Regions from separate parts of the Chryseobacterium sp. W4I1 genome, predicted to be linked through region 3. Evidence: riboswitches for the same ligand, from Rfam matches in the RefSeq annotation. Region 3 holds a riboswitch; each other region holds the start of a gene.
The links. Region 3 has a riboswitch for thiamine pyrophosphate ahead of thiM (hydroxyethylthiazole kinase). Riboswitches for the same ligand answer to the same signal wherever they lie in the genome.

Region 1 (6,397 bases), 3.3 Mb from region 3:
AATGAAGTCAGAGGGCTTGATGCTTCAGCATGGTTTGCGATTGCACCCAACCCCGATTCATAAGCTCTTCTTCCGGCAATGACCCCTTCTTTAAAGGCCATAGCCATATGGACTGGATTTCTGGCCACAGCAATGGCTGTATTGACAAGAACAGCATCTGCCCCCATTTCCATTGCTTTTGCGGCATCTGAAGGGGCTCCAATTCCTGCATCTACTACAACGGGAACATTAGTCTGGCTGATAATAATCTCGAGAAAGTCTAATGTCCTAAGCCCTTTATTGGTTCCAATAGGAGCTCCCAGAGGCATTACCACGGCAGTTCCGGCATCTTCCAAACGTTTACACAAAACGGGATCAGCATGGATGTAAGGCATTACGATAAAACCTAATTTGGCCAGCTCTTCTGTTGCGTATAATGTTTCTATAGGATCTGGAAGAAGGTATTTTGGATCGGGGTGGATTTCTAATTTCACCCAATTGGTTTCCAGAGCTTCTCTTGCTAACTGCGCTGCCAATACTGCTTCTTTTGCGGTTCTGGCTCCTGAAGTATTAGGAAGGAGATGAACACCAGTTTCTTTTAGTGAATCCAGCAGACCATCCTCTGCCGCACCGGAATCTATTCTTTTCAGTGCCATGGTAACCATATCTGTTCCCGAGGCAACCACAGAGGTTGCCATTTCCTGAAGATTTCCGAATTTTCCGGTTCCCAGGAACAACCTTGAATCAAATATTCTGTCTGCTATTATTAATTTCTGATTATTCATATCATTGCTTTTTTAAATTCACTGATCGCTGCAGGTCTGCTGGTGATCTCTCCCGAAACTGCAGCACCATATATCCCGATTTCCTGTAGCCGTTCAATATCCTGAAGCACAACACCACCGATCGCAAAAATCTTTGGAATGGTGATTGATTTCTCGTTTAAATCATTAATTATATTCTGATAGCCTTCAAATCCTAAGATTGGGCTTAACTTTTCTTTAGTAGCGGTGAATCTCAAAGGCCCAAGACCAATATAATCACACTGCTCTTCTATTCTTTTGACTACATCAAAGAATGTATTTGCGGTACCTCCGATCATCTTATTTTCACCTAAAATATCTCTCGCTAATTTTATTGGCAGGTCATTTAATCCCAGATGAACACCATCGGCACCAATTTCTTTCGCAATCTGGACATGATCGTTCACTATGCAGACTGCATGATAGTCTGTACAAAGCTGTTTTGAAACTGCACAAAGATCTGTTACCTGTTTCTCCGAAGCATTTTTCCAGCGAACCTGTACCCACTTGATCCCGTTGTCCAGAACCGTCCTGATATTACGTTCCTGCTCCTCTCTTGTCTGTCCCTGCGATATATATTGTAATTTTTCCATTATTAATTAAACTGAATGATCTATCATTTACTTTTTATGGGCTTCATAAAAGGATTTTATTTCTGCACTTTTTGAATGAATTTACAGGCTCATCACTTTCCCATATTCCACCTAAAAGCGCTGCTCCGTCCGCCCCATTTTCAAAGACCTTTTTGATGTTGTTTTCATTAATTCCTCCCAAGGCAATCAATTTAACATGATGATTATTCCTGTATTTAATATCATCGATAATAGTGGAATGCTCACCATATCCTTTTTTAGAGATACTTGGAAAATAAGGACTTATAAATGCATATTCCCATTCTTTTTTCAATCCATTAAAAGTATGAATATCATGTACTGAGGTTGAAATAATACTTCCGTTTGCATAAGGTTTAACTTTTCCTTCTAACCGGTCTGATTCTCTGAAATGAAACCGGGAAATATGATAATCCTTCCCCAGATCATCATATCCGTGCAGGACCAGCTGAGGATAAAATTCCTCATGGATACCGTACAGGAAATTTTTCATTTCTTCCCGGCTAATCATTGGTTTCCTGATGTGGAGCAGATCCAATCCTTCCTGAAACATCTGATTGATTATTTCTGTCTCGTTTTGAATTATAGTTTCAGGAGTGATCACCAGGATCATATATAAATTTCTTTTCCTTTCTCAATAAATTCCTGCGATTTATCCAGCATTCCTTTTTCTGCGGAATCCCGAATTTCCTGAGTAATTTTCATGGAACAGAATTTCGGACCGCACATAGAACAGAAGTGGGCAATTTTGGCTCCGTCCGCAGGAAGGGTTTCGTCATGATAAGCTCTGGCGGTCTCCGGATCTAATGAAAGATTGAACTGATCTTCCCATCTGAACTCAAATCTGGCCTTACTCAGTGCATTGTCCCTGTATTGGGCTCCGGGATGACCTTTCGCTAAATCTGCAGCATGTGCCGCTAATTTGTAAGTAATCACTCCAACTTTTACATCTTCTTTATTCGGAAGGCCTAAATGCTCTTTTGGGGTAACGTAGCAAAGCATCGCACAGCCGAACCATCCGATCATGGCCGCTCCGATACCGGAAGTAATGTGATCATAACCAGGCGCAATATCCGTGGTCAAAGGTCCTAATGTATAGAAAGGTGCCTCCTGGCATACCTCCAATTGTTTCTCCATATTTTCTTTGATCATGTGCATCGGGACGTGACCGGGACCTTCGATCATGACCTGTACGTTGTGTTTCCAGGCAATCTTGGTAAGCTCGCCTAAAGTTTCAAGTTCTGCAAACTGTGCAGCATCATTGGCATCCGCAATAGATCCCGGACGGAGACCATCCCCAAGGGAAAAAGCCACATCGTATTTCTTCATGATCTCACAGATCTCTTCAAAATGGGTATATAAAAAGTTTTCTTTATGATGGTAAAGACACCATTTTGCCATGATGGAACCTCCTCTGGAAACGATTCCCGTTACTCTTTTTGCGGTAAGATGGATGTATCTCAATAAAACTCCGGCATGGATGGTAAAATAGGATACGCCTTGTTCTGCCTGCTCGATCAGGGTGTCTTTGAAAACTTCCCATGTAAGATCTTCAGGAACTCCTTTTACTTTTTCCAAAGCCTGATAAATAGGGACTGTACCAATAGGAACCGGGCTATTTCTGATGATCCACTCTCTGGTTTCGTGGATGTTTTTTCCTGTGGAAAGATCCATAATGGTATCGGCACCCCATCGGCAGGCCCAAACCGCTTTTTCAACTTCTTCATCGATGCTTGATGAAACCGCACTGTTGCCGATGTTGGCATTGATTTTAACTAAGAAATTACGTCCGATAATCATCGGTTCACTCTCCGGGTGATTGATATTATTCGGAATGATTGCTCTTCCGGCAGCAATTTCATCCCTTACAAATTCAGGAGTGATCTTATTTTTAGGTGTATTGGCTCCAAAGCTGTTTCCGGGATGCTGAAAGGCCATTTCACCGGAGACTGTTTCCAGCTGCTCAATCCGTTGATTTTCCCTGATGGCTACATATTCCATTTCTGCCGTTATAATTCCCTGCTTTGCATAGTAAAGCTGGGTAAGTTCCAATCCCCCTTTAGCTACTTTCGGTTTATGATCATATGCAAAACGAAGTTCATCAAGACGGGAATCTGCAAGCCGTGCCTTTCCGTATTCTGAAGTAATGCCGTTCAAAATATTTACATCTTTCCTGTCTAGTATCCATTGCTCCCGGATTCTTGGAAGTCCTTTCATAATATCGATGGTTGCATTCTCATCGGTATACGGTCCGGAAGTATCATAAATGGTGACCGGAGCATTCTCTTCGAGTGTGCCGTTAGTAAGTTTAGTAGGACTTAAGTGGATTTCACGCATTGCTACGCTTACAGGATGTAGCTTTCCCTGAATATAAATTTTCTTAGCATTCGGAAATGGTGAACATGTGATTGAATGAGCCATAAGTTTTTTGTATTATTAAATGAGAATTATCCGCCCTGAGTGGCCGTAATAATTAAAACTGAATCTTTGTCTTTTAGGATTGTTTCTGCCCAGGCGGACATTGGAATAATACGGTTGTTGACCGCTACAGCGATGCCCTTTTTCTTTTCAGGGATCTCTACAGCCATGAGTGCTTCCAGATTATCAGGAAGTACTTCAAATGTTTTCGTTGTGTGGTTGATTGTAATTTCCATTCCTAATTATTTTATATATACTTTAGGAATGGCTATTATTGTACAATAGAATGTACAGCAAAAGTCATCTACTTTTCCCTACGCTGGTATAATCCAGATCAGGTTCAAAGGGTAAAGTCTCAGTCTGTAGATCTACAGACACCCCTAAAGTTGTGACGAAGGTAGGAATTTTTTCAGAACAGGCAAAATTTGTTTTTGGAATAAAAAAAAGACCACTTCAAGCTTGAAATGGTCTTATATTTTTAAGGTTCCTGATTTATAAATTAAATGCAGTAATTTTATTCTTCACAAGCCCTCCAGATGGCATCATTCTGAGGAACAGGAGCTATGATGTCTATTTTTTCTTTGGTGACCGGGTGAATAAACTCCAGTTTTCTTGCATGAAGATTGATGCCTCCATCCGGATTCGAACGAGGTGCTCCATATTTCAGATCTCCTTTAATCGGAATTCCTGTTTTGGAAAGCTGCGCCCGGATCTGATGATGTCTTCCGGTTTCAAGATCAATTTCAAGAAGCAAATAATTATCTAAAGTCTTTATTACATGATACGTAAGAATGGCTTCTTTTGCTCCCTCCGTTACTTTTGGAAAGACAATCGCTTTATTGTTCTTTTCATTTTTCTTTAAATAATGAACTAATCTCTGGCTTTGAGGAATCATTTCTTTCCCAACAACAGCCCAGTAGGTTTTCTTTACTTCCCTGTTTTTCACCATCTGGGTGAGACGGGAAAGAGCTTTGGAAGTTTTGGCATAAATAACCAAGCCCGATGTCGGGCGGTCTATACGATGAACCAAACCGAGAAAAACATTTCCCGGCTTAGCATCTCTTATTTTTATAAAATTCTTAATGGTATCCAGTAAGGATTCGTCGCCGGTTTTATCTCCCTGAACAAGTTGCCCTACTTTCTTATTAACAACCAAAAGATGGTTGTCTTCATATACAATTTGCTCCTTCATACTTTATGAGCGGTTGGGTCTGTTGGTAAAAGAAATCGCTATTCCTCCCAGAAGACCTATCGTTTTTAGAACTGAAAATTTAGACTCTTCCGGTAAACTTGCGCCTACTACACACAATAGTGCAGCCGCATACATGATATATGTGAAATTTTTATTGGAAAGTGTAGGTGCCTGAATAAGGAAACTGGCTCCTATCAGATAATAAAAAATTTTCCTTGAAAGAATATGGTTGATCTCGGGAGAAAATAAATTAAGCCATCCCGCTCCAAGGCAGATCAGCGCAGCAATTGATAAAATCCCCTGTATAGACTGTTGGTTCCTCATCAATTAGTAGCTTTCATTTTCATTAGGAAATTCAACATTTTTCACATCTTTTACGTACTGGGCAACTGCCCCCGTAATTTCCGTATAAAGATCAAGATATCTTCTCAAAAATTTTGGACTGAACCCTTTATTCATTCCAACCATATCATGATAGACAAGAACCTGTCCGTCACAATCAGCACCAGCTCCGATTCCAATGGTAGGAATAGTGATGCTTTCGGTTACTTTTTTAGCCAGATCAGCAGGAATTTTTTCTAAAACTACGGCAAAACAACCCAGTTCTTCCAAAAGCTGTGCATCAGCAATTAATTTCTCGGCTTCAGCTTCATCTTTTGCTCTTACTTTATACGTTCCGAATTTATAGATCGACTGTGGCGTCAATCCTAGATGTCCCATAACAGGAATTCCGGCATTGATGATTTTCTTAATAGATTTTGAGATCTCTTTTCCGCCTTCAATTTTTACAGCGTGAGCTCCTCCTTCTTTCATCATTCTTACTGCAGACTCCAATGCTTTTTCAGGATTACTCTGGTAAGTTCCGAAAGGAAGATCCGCTACAACAAGAGCCCTGTCGGTTCCTCTTACCACGCTTTGGGCATGGTAGATCATCTGATCCAGCGTAATAGGCAGCGTTGTTTCAAAACCGGCCATTACGTTCGCTGCAGAATCTCCGATCAAAACTGCATCAATTCCGCCTGCGTCTACCATTTTAGCCGTAGTAAAATCGTATGCGGTAAGCATTGTTATTTTCTCCTTGTCGAATTTCATTTTTCGCAAGGTTTCAGTCGTAACTTTTTTAATTTCAGAGTGAACAGACATAATTTATCTATTTTTTAAAAGTTAAAAAGTCGGCTTTCGCCGACTTAAGTTTTTGTATGATTGTTATAAAACTACGTGACCTAGTTTCATCAGTTTATCGTGGTTGAGAATTTTGATATTTCTTCCGTCTACTTCTATCAGACTGTCCTGTTTGAATTCGGAAATTAAGCGGATGGCGCTTTCTGTGGCAGTCCCGATGATGTTGGCAATTTCTTCTCTGGTGAGCGAAATTTTGATAAAGCCTTCAGGAT
Region 2 (6,397 bases), 3.3 Mb from region 3:
CTTTGTGAACCATACAAGATCCTACAAACCCAAGATCTACTTTTTTCTCACCTTTGTAATAAGAAAGATCTCTGATGGTATCGTGAGTATATCTTTTAGAAACATCCTCATTATTTACGTCAGGATCTGCAATCATTGGTTCCACGATCACATCAAGATCAACAACAACTTCAGCATAATATTTAGCATTTGCATCCGGAGTTAAGGCCGGCTTTTCGCCTGATCTGATCTCTGCAATTCTCTTATCTGCTTTATTAATTAATCCCTGAAGAACTTGGTTATGATTATCCATTCCTTTATCAATCATGATCTGGATTCTGCCTTTCGCAATCTCCAATGATTCAATTAAGGTGTTATCTTCAGAAATATTGATGGAAGCTTTTGCCTTCATCTCAGCGGTCCAGTCTGTAAATGTAAAAGCCTGATCAGCAGGAAGTGTTCCGATGTGAACTTCAATGATTCTTCCTTGGAATACGTTTTCTCCACCAAATTGCTTCAGCATCTGAGCCTGAGTTGCATGAACTACATCACGGAAATCCATGTGTTCTTTCATGTCCCCTTTGAATGTTACTTTTACGGATTCCGGAATTGGCATGGAAGCTTCTCCGGTAGCCAATGCAAGGGCAACGGTCCCTGAGTCTGCTCCGAAAGCAACGCCTTTGGACATTCTTGTATGAGAGTCACCACCAATGATGATCGCCCATTCGTCTATCGTTATATCATTAAGAACTTTGTGAATAACATCCGTCATCGCATGATATTCACCTTTCGGGTCACGGGCAGTGATCAGACCGAAATCGTTCATAAATTTCATTAATTTTGGAATATTAGCCTGGGCTTTTTTATCCCATACTGAAGCAGTATGACAACCTGATTGGTAAGCACCGTCAACAATTGGTGAAATCACTGTTGCAGCCATAGATTCAAGCTCCTGCGCAGTCATAAGACCTGTTGTATCCTGTGATCCTACGATATTAACTTCTACACGGACATCTGAACCTGCATGTAATACTTTCCCGGGTGTAATACCTACAGCATTTCTGTTGAAGATTTTTTCTACTGCTGTAAGACCTTGTCCTTCGTGAGAAATTTCTTTTGAAGGAGCAAAAACAAGAGGAGTTTCTATTCCCAGAAGTTTCGCAGCAAATGTCTGAAGCTTTTTACCGAATACGATAGCATATGATCCACCGGCTTTAATAAATTCAAGTTTCTGAGGTGTAAATGCTTTAGAAATGTCTATCAGCTCCTGATCGCCGTTATATAATTTTTTTGTTTTTGTATTGATGGTAAGAACAGTTCCTGTAGCTACAGAATAAGCTTCTTCCAGAACAACATCACCATTCTCATTACGAATAGGGTTTCCATTATCATCAAGCTTTTTTACCCAGTTTTTAAGGTCAAGACCAATACCGCCTGTAACGTCAACAGTTGTAAGGAAAATCGGAGAAATACCGTTTGTTCCTCCAACGATTGGAGCAATATTGACGAATGGAATATATGGGCTCGCCTGTTTCCCTGTCCAAAGAGCCACGTTATTTACCCCTGACATTCTTGATGAACCAACACCCATGGTGCCTTTTTCAGCAATCAGCATTACGCTTTTGTCTGGATGTTGTGCCTGTAAAGCTTTAATCTCTTCCTGCGCCTGAGGAGTGATCATGCATTTCCCGTGAAGTTCACGGTCTGATCTTGAGTGAGCCTGATTACCGGGAGAAAGTAAATCGGTTGAAATATCACCTTCACCAGCGATGAAAGTAACGACTTTAATTTCTTCTGCAACTTCCGGCAGTTTTGTAAAAAACTCAGCTTTTGCGTAGCTTACAATGATTTCTTTTGCGATCTCATTACCGCTATTGAATGCTTCCTTTAAACGGTTGGTATCCGCTTCATAAAGGAAAACCTGTGTCTTAAGAACATTTGCTGCATTTTTGGCAATAGAAATATCATTCCCCAAAGCCAGATCCAGCAATACTTCAATGGAAGGACCTCCTTTCATGTGAGATAATAACTCGAAGGCATAGGACGGAGATATTTCTTCTATTGTAGATTCACCAAGAATAATTTCTTTTAAAAACTTAGCTTTTACCCCCGCAGCACTTGTGGTTCCCGGTAAAGTATTATAGATAAAAAATTTGAGAGAATCCGATCGATATTCGTTTCCTGAATCTTTAATTTGTGCAATGATTTCACTTAGTAGTTCAGCACCATCAATCGGCTTTGGATGAAGCCCCTGGTTTTTTCTTTCTTCAATTTCTTTGATGTAATCCTGATAAATATTCATAATAGAAGTTTCAATATTAAGGTAGATTAATAAAAATAGTGTTTAGTATTGCTACCTATTCTTTACCGGTCTGTAAATACATCTCATAACATTTTGAATCCTCACATTTTTGATATGCCATGTGAACCGGAGAAAGATCAGTATAATCTACGCTTTTTAAATTTAAAATTATCAAACAATTCAAAATGCTCCCAAAATTACGAATTTTTAATATTTCATCAAGATGAAATTATTTAGATTCTTTATAAATATGAATTTGATAATTTCTATTTTGGCCGTAGTTTTGCACGCAAATGGTGAATATGAAAAATATCCTTAATTTTTTGTGCGTCTTTATTTCGATGTTTGTTTTTTCACAAACAAAATCTGTGAAGAAACAGCCGCTTAAAAAACAGACAAAGACCATAGCGAAAAAGAAGATTGCAGAGGTTAAGCCAAATCCTGATCTTGTGATTATCCATCAGGAGCTTCCTGTTCTGATTCCAAGAAATGAGAACGGGGAATTTGGATATGTCAACCAGAATGGAAAATTTATCATTAAACCTGAATATCATATTGCTGTCTTTTTTTATGAGGACTGTAATCTGCTGAATTCCCCCAACGAAAAAGTGAGGAAGTTCGGAACTGATGAGTATGCAACCGTAGAAAAAGATATGATCTCTTACCGGATAGATAAAACCGGAAAAAGAGTATATCAGTTCAAAGATTCAGATCTGGGAAAGTGTAAGTTTGGAGATTACAAACAGCAGCCTTATCAGGCATATGTTTTAAACGGATTCTACGGAATAATAGAAAAAGAAAAATTCGTGAATGCTGCAGACTACAGGGATTATAAGATCTATCCGCAGTATCAGTATTTATACATCATGGAAGGTGATGATGTGGAAAATCCAATGATCGTGGCTTCCCATAATGACCGGTTCGGAGTCATTGATGTGAATAATAAAGTGATTGTTCCTTTTGAATATTCCAATATCAAAAGAAATTTTAGCTGGAAACTGGGTAGGATGTTTGAAGTCACAAAAGACGGAAAAAACTACTACTACATTGATGCAAGAAATAAAACTTATTAAGCTACTAAAATTCTATTTTTAATAGACCTTCATCACAGTTGACCAATCTTTGCCTAAAATCTTTCGCAGATTAGAAAAATGATGCAGATTTTGCTGTAGGCAAATGTAATTAAAAATAGGATAATGCTGTTTTTAGTAAACTATAACGAAAATAAACAAGCATATTCTGGAAAACTTGTGTCCCGAATTTCAACTTTTCAACTATCTCGCATTTTTTTTGTAATTTTGCCGCTGAAATAAAGGGGTGCTTTAACAGGCTGAGATTATACCCAATGAACCTGGAACGGATAATGCCGTTTAGGGAAATTTGAAAAATGTACCAACGGAACAGTATAACAATATACCAATTCTCATTGCTAGACTGTTAAATTAGTAAATTGCTACATTATTTAATCCGCCCCTTTTATTCATTAAATTTTAAAGATTTATAGAATGAAAGGATTATTTTTTTTAGGGCTTACCGTAGGCTCTGTTGCTTTTATCCAGGCTCAAAATAAGGATTCTCTGAAAATAAGGGAAATTGAAGCGGTCAACTTTACCAAAAGACTTCCCGTTGCTAAGGAAATTATCAATGTACAGAAGGATATTGACAGCCGTAACCTGGGTCAGGATCTTCCGATTCTCTTAAAAAATCAAACTTCTATTATCTCCACATCTGATGCCGGAAACGGAGTTGGATATACAGGATTCAGAATCCGTGGAGTAGCTGGAAATGGAATTAATGTAATGATGAACGGTGTTCCGTACAACGATTCTGAAAGCCAGGGAACCTTCTTTGTGAATGTTCCGGATCTGACAAGTTCTGCTTCTCAGATTGTGATTCAGAGAGGAGTGGGAACTTCCAATAACGGAGTTTCTGCGTTTGGAGCGAGTATTAATGTAATTTCCAAAGAGCCGGATGAGAAGATGTATTTTAAGACTGATGATAGCTACGGCTCATTTAACACCTACAAGTATTCGGCAGAGGTAGGTTCGGGGAAATTCTGGAAAAATAGACTCTCGGTGATGGGAAGGTACACACGCATCCATTCTGACGGATATATTGACAGGGCTTCCTCAGATTTGGATTCTTATAACTTTACAGCTTTATTTGAAGAAGGTAAAACAAGACTTCGTTTCATGGCTTTCGGTGGAAAAGAAAAAACGTATCAGGCTTGGAACGGGATTGATAGGCCAACATGGGAAACCACTCCAAAATTCAATTATTCAGGACAGTATACAGATCTGTTTACAGGAGAAGAAAAATTCTATGATAATGAGACAGACAATTACAGACAGAATCATTATCAGCTTTTGTGGGAACAGAAATTCAATGATAGCTGGAGTTTAGAGACCACTTTCCATTATACGAAGGGAAGAGGATATTATGAAAACTATAAAAGAGTTGACGAGACGGATGCCGATGCTACACATTATTCCAGTTATAATTTGCCGGTACCGGTTGTAAACGGATCTGCAGTTGAAGTCACAGATTTTATCAGAAAAAAATGGCTGAATAATGATTTTTATGGTGCTGTTTCCACATTGTATGGAAAACTGGAAAATGTAGACCTCAATTTCGGAGTGGTAGCCAACCAGTATTACGGAAGGCATTTTGGAAACGTTACCGGTGTTTATTTTCCACAGATCAATGAATATGAATATTACAGAAACCGTTCTGTGAAAACTGAGGTCTCTGGTTTTGCAAAAGCTTTGTGGAGAACGGGGGAACATTTTGAATTCTTTGGAGATCTTCAGCTCAGAAATATAGATTATGATACAAAGATCCTGACTGAAGGAGATGAGGAAGGTGGAAATCTTGATAAAAACTGGCTTTTCTTTAATCCTAAAGCCGGGGTGAATTATAAAATAGGAAACGGGAAAGTTTTCATTTCCTATGCCCATGCGCAGCGTGAGCCAAACAGGGATGACCTGATGAGTGATAACACTGTGAAAGCTGAAAAGCTACATGATTTTGAGGCCGGTGTTGAAAAGCAGTTCGGAATCATATCTGTAACGGCCAATTTGTATTATATGTACTACGTCAATCAATTGGTATTGAATGGGCAATTGAATAATGTGGGCGCATTTATCAGAACCAACTCTGGAAAGAGCTACAGAAGAGGGGTTGAAATCGGGGCGTTGGCTAAACTTTCCAAGCAATGGGAAGTGACTGGAAATGTCAGTCTGAGCCAGAACAGAAACCTTGATTTTAACATCAAAAATAATGGAACTCTGCAAAACCTTGGTAATACCGAGATATCTTTCTCTCCAAATGTCATTGCCAATTTAGGACTTAAATTTAACCCTTCCAGGAATTTCCAGTTTGCTTTGATGAACCAATATGTAGGAAAACAGTACCTGGATAATACGGGAGACAAAAACCTGGAGTTGAAAGATTATTTCCTGACAGATTTCAATGCACAGTACCAATTTAAGATAGCAAATAATGATATTGCCTTAAAATTATTGGTGAATAACCTCTTCAATAAGAAGTATGTAAACAATGGTGCAGTTTATGATGGTGATCCATACTATTTTTCACAGGCAGGAACTAATTTTATGTTCGGGATCAGCTGGAAAATCCAATAATTTGTAAAATAACTTACCGAACAGGTTTTAAAACACCGAATTTTATATATAATTATCAAAAGACTGTTTCGGCAGTCTTTTTTTATATCCGATAAATCTCATTAAAAAGTCATGAAAAAATTATAAATTTGCTGCCAAATGAATATTTCAGCTTACATTTTAGAATATCTGAAACAATTTGGAACTGTGACGGTTCCGAGCTTCGGTGTGTTTTCGCTTAAAAACTCCAAGGCAATTATTAATTCTGAGAACGGAAGCATCCTTCCGCCCGCAAGCGAGATCGTTTTTGCGGTTGATTATGAGATACAGTCTGATGAACTTGCTGCTTTTATAGCGTCCCAGAAACAGATGTCTCTGGAAGCTTCAAAAAGTGATCTTAAGATCCAGACCGATTTTTGGAAGAAAAAACTTCAGGCAGATCAGTTCCTGGAGATTCAAAACCTTGGAACCATCAATATTGAAGAAAACCATA
Region 3 (6,397 bases):
ATAACCTAATTTTGCAGTATGCTGGATTTAAGAACGGTAACCGTCATGCGTTACATCCTGCCCCTGAGGGAAGGTGGATCTCTTCCTGCTTTGGCAGAAGCTGATGATGATTTTAAATATGTACTGAAATTTCGAGGCGCAGGTCACGGAGTAAAAATGCTGATCTCCGAACTTTTGGGAGGTAAGATTACGGAGGCACTGGGACTTCAGATTCCTGAGCTAGTGTTCATCAATCTTGATGTTGACTTTGGAAGAACAGAAGCCGATGAAGAAATCCAGGAATTGCTGAAATTTTCGGAAGGACTGAATCTTGGGCTTCATTATCTTTCAGGCTCTATTACCTATGATCCGGGAGTAACAGTTGATCCGCTTCTGGCCTCAAAGATCGTCTGGCTGGATGCATTCATTACCAATATAGACCGCACGTTCAGGAATACGAATCTTCTGATGTGGCATAAAGAACTTTGGGTGATCGACAACGGAGCATCATTTTATTTCCACCATTCGTGGCAGAATTTTGATGCGGCGGCCAAAACGCCTTTCAAATATGTGAAAGATCACGTTCTGCTTCCGAAAGCAAATAAGCTGGATGAAGCCGATCAATTCGCCCATGAAGTACTGAATGACACATTATTCAGAGAGATCGTCAATTTAATTCCTGAAGACTGGCTCCAATGGAAGGATGCGGACGAAACACCGGAAGAGATCCGTGAAATCTATTTCCAGTTCATGAAAACGAGGTTAGAAAATTCTCAAATCTTTGTAAACGAAGCGAAAAATGCAAGAGGATAAAATATACGAATATGCCGTGATCCGCCTGGTGCCTAAGGTTGAAAGAGAAGAGTTTTTCAACATCGGACTTGTCATGTTTTCGAAAAAAGAAAAATTTATCCGTGTAGAATTTTATCTGTGTCCGGATAAATTTAAGCTGATGCACAGCAAAATTGATTACGAAGACATTATCAGGAATCTGGAAAGTTTTCAGAAAATTGCGAACGGCGATAAAGAAGGAGGTCCTATCGCCCTGATGGATATTCCTGAACGTTTCCGTTGGCTGACGGCTGTAAGAAGCTCCGTAGTTCAAACCTCAAGACCGCATCCGGGAAAATCAAAAGACCTGGAAAAGACGTTTGGTAAACTTTTTGAGGAGTTAGTAAAATAATACACTACCTTAAAAAATAGCCTATGAAATCATCAACGAATAACATATCAATCTACAGGTTTTCTATAAACCTGTTTTTTGTTTTATTTTTAACTTTATTTAATGTAAGTTATTCGCAAAACCTCATCGAACCAGCCGCGAAGAAAAGCATCCTGCTCTCTGATAAAGCTACTGTTTCAGAAAATATCGTCTATAAAACCAATAGAAAAGGGAATCCTCTTTCACTGGATCTTTATACCCCGAAAAGCAGTTCAGAAAGCAAAATACCTGTGCTGATTTATGTACACGGCGGCGCATGGGTAAAAGGCGACAAAATGGTGAGGGATGGAAGTTATATAGAAACATTCATCTCTAAGCTGCTGGATAAAAAATTTGCAGTGATCAGCATTGATTATACTCTTCTGAATGATAGCATTCACTTTCCGCTTCCCTTGGAAGACACAAAAGACGTGGTACGATGGGTAAGAAAAAAATGCAGCAGAATATCATTTTGATCCTGAAAACATTGGATTTTTTGGAGCTTCATCAGGAGCGCATCTTTCAATGCTTGCGGCCTACACTCCGGATAATGAATTTCCCGGAAGCCCTGAACTATCTTCCTATTCCGCAAAGGTAAATTATGTAATAGACCATTATGGACCTTCGGATATGAATAAGCTTCTGCATACACGACTGGGAAAAGTACCGGTATTCTTTTTTGGACTGGCAGCGCAAAAAATTGTGGATCTCCGGACCAATCTTGTGAGAGGATTGTCCGGGTACGATATTAAAACGGAAAAAAGAAAAACAATTGACTACTTTAAAACAATTTCTCCTCTGACCTACGTTTCAGGCGGTGTTCCTACTTTGATTATGCAGGGAAATAAAGACAAAGTTGTTCCGATGCAACAGTCTAAAAAACTGCACAGAAAACTGAAGAGAAAAAACATTCAAAACAGCCTGATCATTGTGGAAAACGGTACTCACGGTTTTGGGACAACGGATAAAATGTACCTGGATCAACTGACCAACCAGATGGTGGATTTCGCTGTTTCACAAAAGAAATAATACGAACTATACTTCCAGAAGTTTTATTTAATCAAATAATTAATAATCAAACACATAAATTTATAAATAATCTGTACAAACATTAATTTGCTAGATTAGTATACATATCATCAATTTTTATATTAGAATTAATTAACTTGGCTTTTGTTTAAATTATTCCTAACAAAAGATTCAAAATTTTTAATTATTCATTCTAAAAACAGATGATATGGATTTTCTGAATAACACCAATGCTTTAACCCTGATCTTTGTATCAGTGCTTATATTTGCGATCGCCTATCGTTTTTATGGTATTTTCCTTGCCAATAAAGTACTTCGGCTGAATGATAAAAATACAACGCCCGCAGTAGAATTTGCAGACGGGAAAGATTATGTAGCGACCAATAAAAATGTGCTTTTTGGGCATCATTTTGCTGCAATTGCTGCTGCAGGACCTCTGGTAGGACCAGTTCTGGCAGCCCAGTTCGGATATCTTCCCGGTGCATTGTGGATATTAATCGGATGTGTACTTGGAGGCGGCGTTCATGATATGGTGGTTTTATTCGCTTCCGTTAGGCATAAAGGACAAAGTCTCGCTACAATTGCTTCCAAAGAGATAGGCAAAGCAACAGGAACCGTTGCCGGATTTGCCATTTTATTCATTCTGATTCTTACACTTGCAGGTTTATCATTAGCCTGTATCAATGCAATGCATGAAGCTTCATGGTCTCTTTTTACCGTATTGATTACCATGCCTATTGCCGTGATTATGGGACTGATTATGAGATACCGAAAAAACAGTGTGCTTTTTGCCAGTATTTTAGGCGGTATCCTCTTAATAGCAGGAATTATTGGGGGACACAGCCTGATGCAGAATGAGACGATGAACAATCTTTTTTCATGGGATATAAAAACCATTTCGATTGCTATTCCGCTGTATGGTTTTCTGGCTTCTGTGCTTCCGGTTTGGCTACTTTTGGTACCCAGAGATTACCTTTCCACTTACTTAAAAATAGGAACTATTATTATGCTGGCTGTGGGTGTAATTGTGATTCATCCTACAATACAGATGCCTGCACTTACAGAATTTGTAAATGGTGGTGGCCCTGTAATCGGTGGTCCTGTCCTTCCTTTCATTTTCATTGTGATCGCCTGTGGAGCTATTTCCGGTTTCCATGCGGTGATTGCAACGGGAACAACGCCTAAAATGCTTAACAAGGAAAAAGAAATTCTTTTTGTAGGGTACGGAGCCATGCTGGTAGAAGGTTTTGTAGCTTTAATGGCTCTGATCGCAGCATGCACATTAATGCCCGGTGATTATTTTGCTATCAACACACCGAAGGAATCCTATGATGCTTTCCTTGCTGCTCATCCTGCCCTTCATGGGGTGGATATTGATTATTATTCACAAAAAATAGGCATTGAGCTTCACGGCAGAACAGGTGGAGCGGTATCATTAGCCGTTGGAATGGCACATATTTTCAATAAAATCCCGTACATGGATCAGCTGACTGCTTACTGGTATAATTTTGCCATCATGTTTGAAGCCGTATTTATCCTTACCGCCATTGATGCTGGAACGAGAGTCGGCCGTTTCTTTTTACAGGAAATGTTGGGATCTGTTATTCCTAAATTCAATGATAAAAACTGGATTCCGGGAATTATCATCAGCAGTCTCTTATTTACTTTCGCCTGGGGATATCTGGTGTTTACAGGAAATGTAAGCAGTATCTGGCCACTCTTTGGAATCAGCAACCAGCTATTGGCAGCCTGCGGCCTCATTGTCTGTACCACGATGCTGATCCGGATGAACAGGGGGAAATATGCCTTATGTTCAGCCATTCCGGGAGTTTTTATGGCTGGAATTACTTTCTGGGCGGGTTACATCCAGGTAACCGCAATCTATCTTCCAAAAGAACAGTACCTGCTGGCAGCTTTAGCAGTAACGGCAATGGTTCTGATGCTAATCGTATTTATAGGAGCTTTTATCAAATGGTATCAGCTGCTGAAGATCAGGACCACGGTGACAGATTATTATGGAGAACCTGTAAAAGAGCTGGTAGAAAGGTAACTTCTGTCTCAAATTCCATTATTTGCGTTTTGCCTGCTCTGATAATTTTTATACATTTGTTTTGCTTTAGGGGTATTCTGAAAAGAATTGAGAGAGTCCCTTTGAACCTGATACGGCTAACACCGACGTAGGGAAAAGCAAAATTACATTGCTGACAGTGTACTTTTTGTTTTGGATTTTTCCTGAAGCTATTTTTATTTAAATAATAACAATGGAAAAAATTCTTTGGGAACAGGTACAGCTTGTCAGACAACAGTCTCCTCTGGTTCATAATATCACCAATTATGTGGTGATGAACAATACCGCTAATGCCCTTTTGGCTGTAGGAGCCTCTCCTATCATGGCGCACGCAAAATCTGAAATTCAGGAAATGATCGGTATCGCTCATTCGGTGGTCATCAATATCGGAACCCTGGATGAATATTGGTCGGAATCTATGATCCTGGCAGCTGAAACAGCCCATTCAACCGGGAAGCCCTGGGTTCTAGATCCTGTTGGTGCTGGAGCTACTTCTTTTCGGGATGAAGTTTTAAATCAATTACTGCAATACAAACCCACCGTCATCAGAGGGAATGCTTCTGAAATCATTGCATTGGCTAAAGCCCATACAATCGTCACCAAGGGAGTAGACAGTACAGCACAGAGCAACGAAGCAGTTGATGCTGCACAAAGTCTTGTCAGTCAAAACGGTACCATTGTCTGCATTTCCGGTGAAACTGATATTATTCTGGATACCCAACAGGAAGTTTTCATTAAAAACGGAGATCCTCTTATGACTAAAGTAACGGGTCTTGGATGTTCTGCCACCGCTTTAATCGGTGCATTCATAGGAGTTGCAGAAGATAAAGTATTAGCTGTAGCGGCTGCCATGGCATTAATTGGGATCGCTGGAGAACTGGCTGCTGAGGAAAGTAAAGGTCCCGGAAGTCTCCAGATTCATCTGATTGATAAACTATACACTATTACTGAGCAGGAATTTGTCAACCGTTTAAAGATAGAGCGAAAATGAGCTTAAATTCTTTTCCCTATCAGCTTTATCTGGTGATTTCTGAGGCAGATTGTATGGGAAGAAATTTCCTACAGGTTGCCGAACAGGCAATTCTTGGCGGAGTTGATGTGATCCAGCTGAGAGAAAAAAACAGCAGTACAGATTCGTTTCTGACAAAAGCTTTACAACTTATTGAAATTACGGATAAATATTCTATTCCACTGATCATTAATGATAATATAGAAGTTGCAGAAAAGGTAAATGCAGCAGGCATTCATGTGGGTAACAGTGATGATCCGCCCGTTTATTTAAGACAACGCCCTCTTCTTACCAAAAAAATGATCGGCTATTCTATTGAATATCTTTCTCAGCTAAACAATGAAGAAACCGCCGTTTCAGATTATCTGGGAATCAGCCCTGTGTTTAGAACGGATACGAAAACGGATACGATAACAGAATGGGGACTTGAAGGAATTAAGACGATCAGGCAGCTTACGGAAAAACCTTTAGTAGCCATCGGCAATATTTATTTGGGAAACGCAAAGGAAGTGATGAATGCTGGGGCAGACTGTCTTGCTGTGGTTTCTGCTATTTGTCATGCTTCTGACCCTCAAAAAGCAGCCTATCAATTAAAAAATGAAATTTTAAAATGAAAAAATATACCTATCCATCGGTTTTAACGATTGCAGGATTTGACGGAAGTGGTGGCGCAGGCATCCAGGCTGATATTAAAACAGCTTCTGCTCTGGGATGTTTCTCAACATCGGTTTTGACTGCTTTACCTGTACAGAATACTCAGGGTGTAAGGAAAATATATCCCATTCCGGTAGAAGCGGTAGCGGATCAGATTGAAGCTATTCTGGATGATATTTTTCCCGATGCTATAAAAATTGGAATGGTGCATACGCCTAAGCTGGTAGAAACCATTGTTTCAACACTGGCTAAATACAAAAAAATCCCAATTGTATTCGACCCCGTAATGGTAGCAACAAGTGGCCACCGACTGATTGAGGAGGACACGATAGCAGCTATCACAGAAAAGCTTTTCCCGATCGCAGATGTAATTACTCCAAATATGGATGAAGCCGCTATTTTAGCACAGATGAAAGTTGAAACCCTGGAAGATCTTTATGCTGCCGGAAAAGAAATA

Region 1: linked by a shared signal. The riboswitch ahead of thiS (sulfur carrier protein ThiS) and the one ahead of thiM (hydroxyethylthiazole kinase) in region 3 are both predicted to bind thiamine pyrophosphate.
Region 2: linked by a shared signal. The riboswitch ahead of QF044_RS16890 (TonB-dependent receptor) and the one ahead of thiM (hydroxyethylthiazole kinase) in region 3 are both predicted to bind thiamine pyrophosphate.

Annotation. Positions count from the first base shown of each region.
Region 1 covers NZ_JAUSXQ010000001.1:3,645,357-3,651,753, forward strand. Annotated here, with positions in the region: gene QF044_RS16945 (thiazole synthase) at 1-764, opposite strand, end outside; gene QF044_RS16950 (thiamine phosphate synthase) at 761-1,375, opposite strand; gene QF044_RS16955 (thiamine phosphate synthase) at 1,419-2,006, opposite strand; gene thiC (phosphomethylpyrimidine synthase ThiC) at 2,003-3,814, opposite strand; gene thiS (sulfur carrier protein ThiS) at 3,841-4,047, opposite strand; TPP riboswitch at 4,106-4,203, opposite strand; gene QF044_RS16970 (RluA family pseudouridine synthase) at 4,326-5,003, opposite strand; gene QF044_RS16975 (hypothetical protein) at 5,007-5,327, opposite strand; gene panB (3-methyl-2-oxobutanoate hydroxymethyltransferase) at 5,331-6,146, opposite strand; gene QF044_RS16985 (Crp/Fnr family transcriptional regulator) at 6,210-6,397, opposite strand, start outside.
Region 2 covers NZ_JAUSXQ010000001.1:3,624,368-3,630,764, reverse strand. Annotated here, with positions in the region: gene QF044_RS16900 (bifunctional aconitate hydratase 2/2-methylisocitrate dehydratase) at 1-2,281, opposite strand, end outside; gene QF044_RS16895 (WG repeat-containing protein) at 2,584-3,354, shown strand; TPP riboswitch at 3,585-3,676, shown strand; gene QF044_RS16890 (TonB-dependent receptor) at 3,787-5,925, shown strand; gene QF044_RS16885 (hypothetical protein) at 6,064-6,397, shown strand, end outside.
Region 3 covers NZ_JAUSXQ010000001.1:319,742-326,138, reverse strand. Annotated here, with positions in the region: gene QF044_RS01555 (HipA family kinase) at 19-792, shown strand; gene QF044_RS01550 (DUF3037 domain-containing protein) at 779-1,162, shown strand; gene QF044_RS01545 (alpha/beta hydrolase) at 1,186-1,656, shown strand; gene QF044_RS01540 (prolyl oligopeptidase family serine peptidase) at 1,667-2,209, shown strand; gene QF044_RS01535 (carbon starvation protein A) at 2,418-4,259, shown strand; TPP riboswitch at 4,318-4,410, shown strand; gene thiM (hydroxyethylthiazole kinase) at 4,471-5,268, shown strand; gene thiE (thiamine phosphate synthase) at 5,265-5,900, shown strand; gene thiD (bifunctional hydroxymethylpyrimidine kinase/phosphomethylpyrimidine kinase) at 5,897-6,397, shown strand, end outside.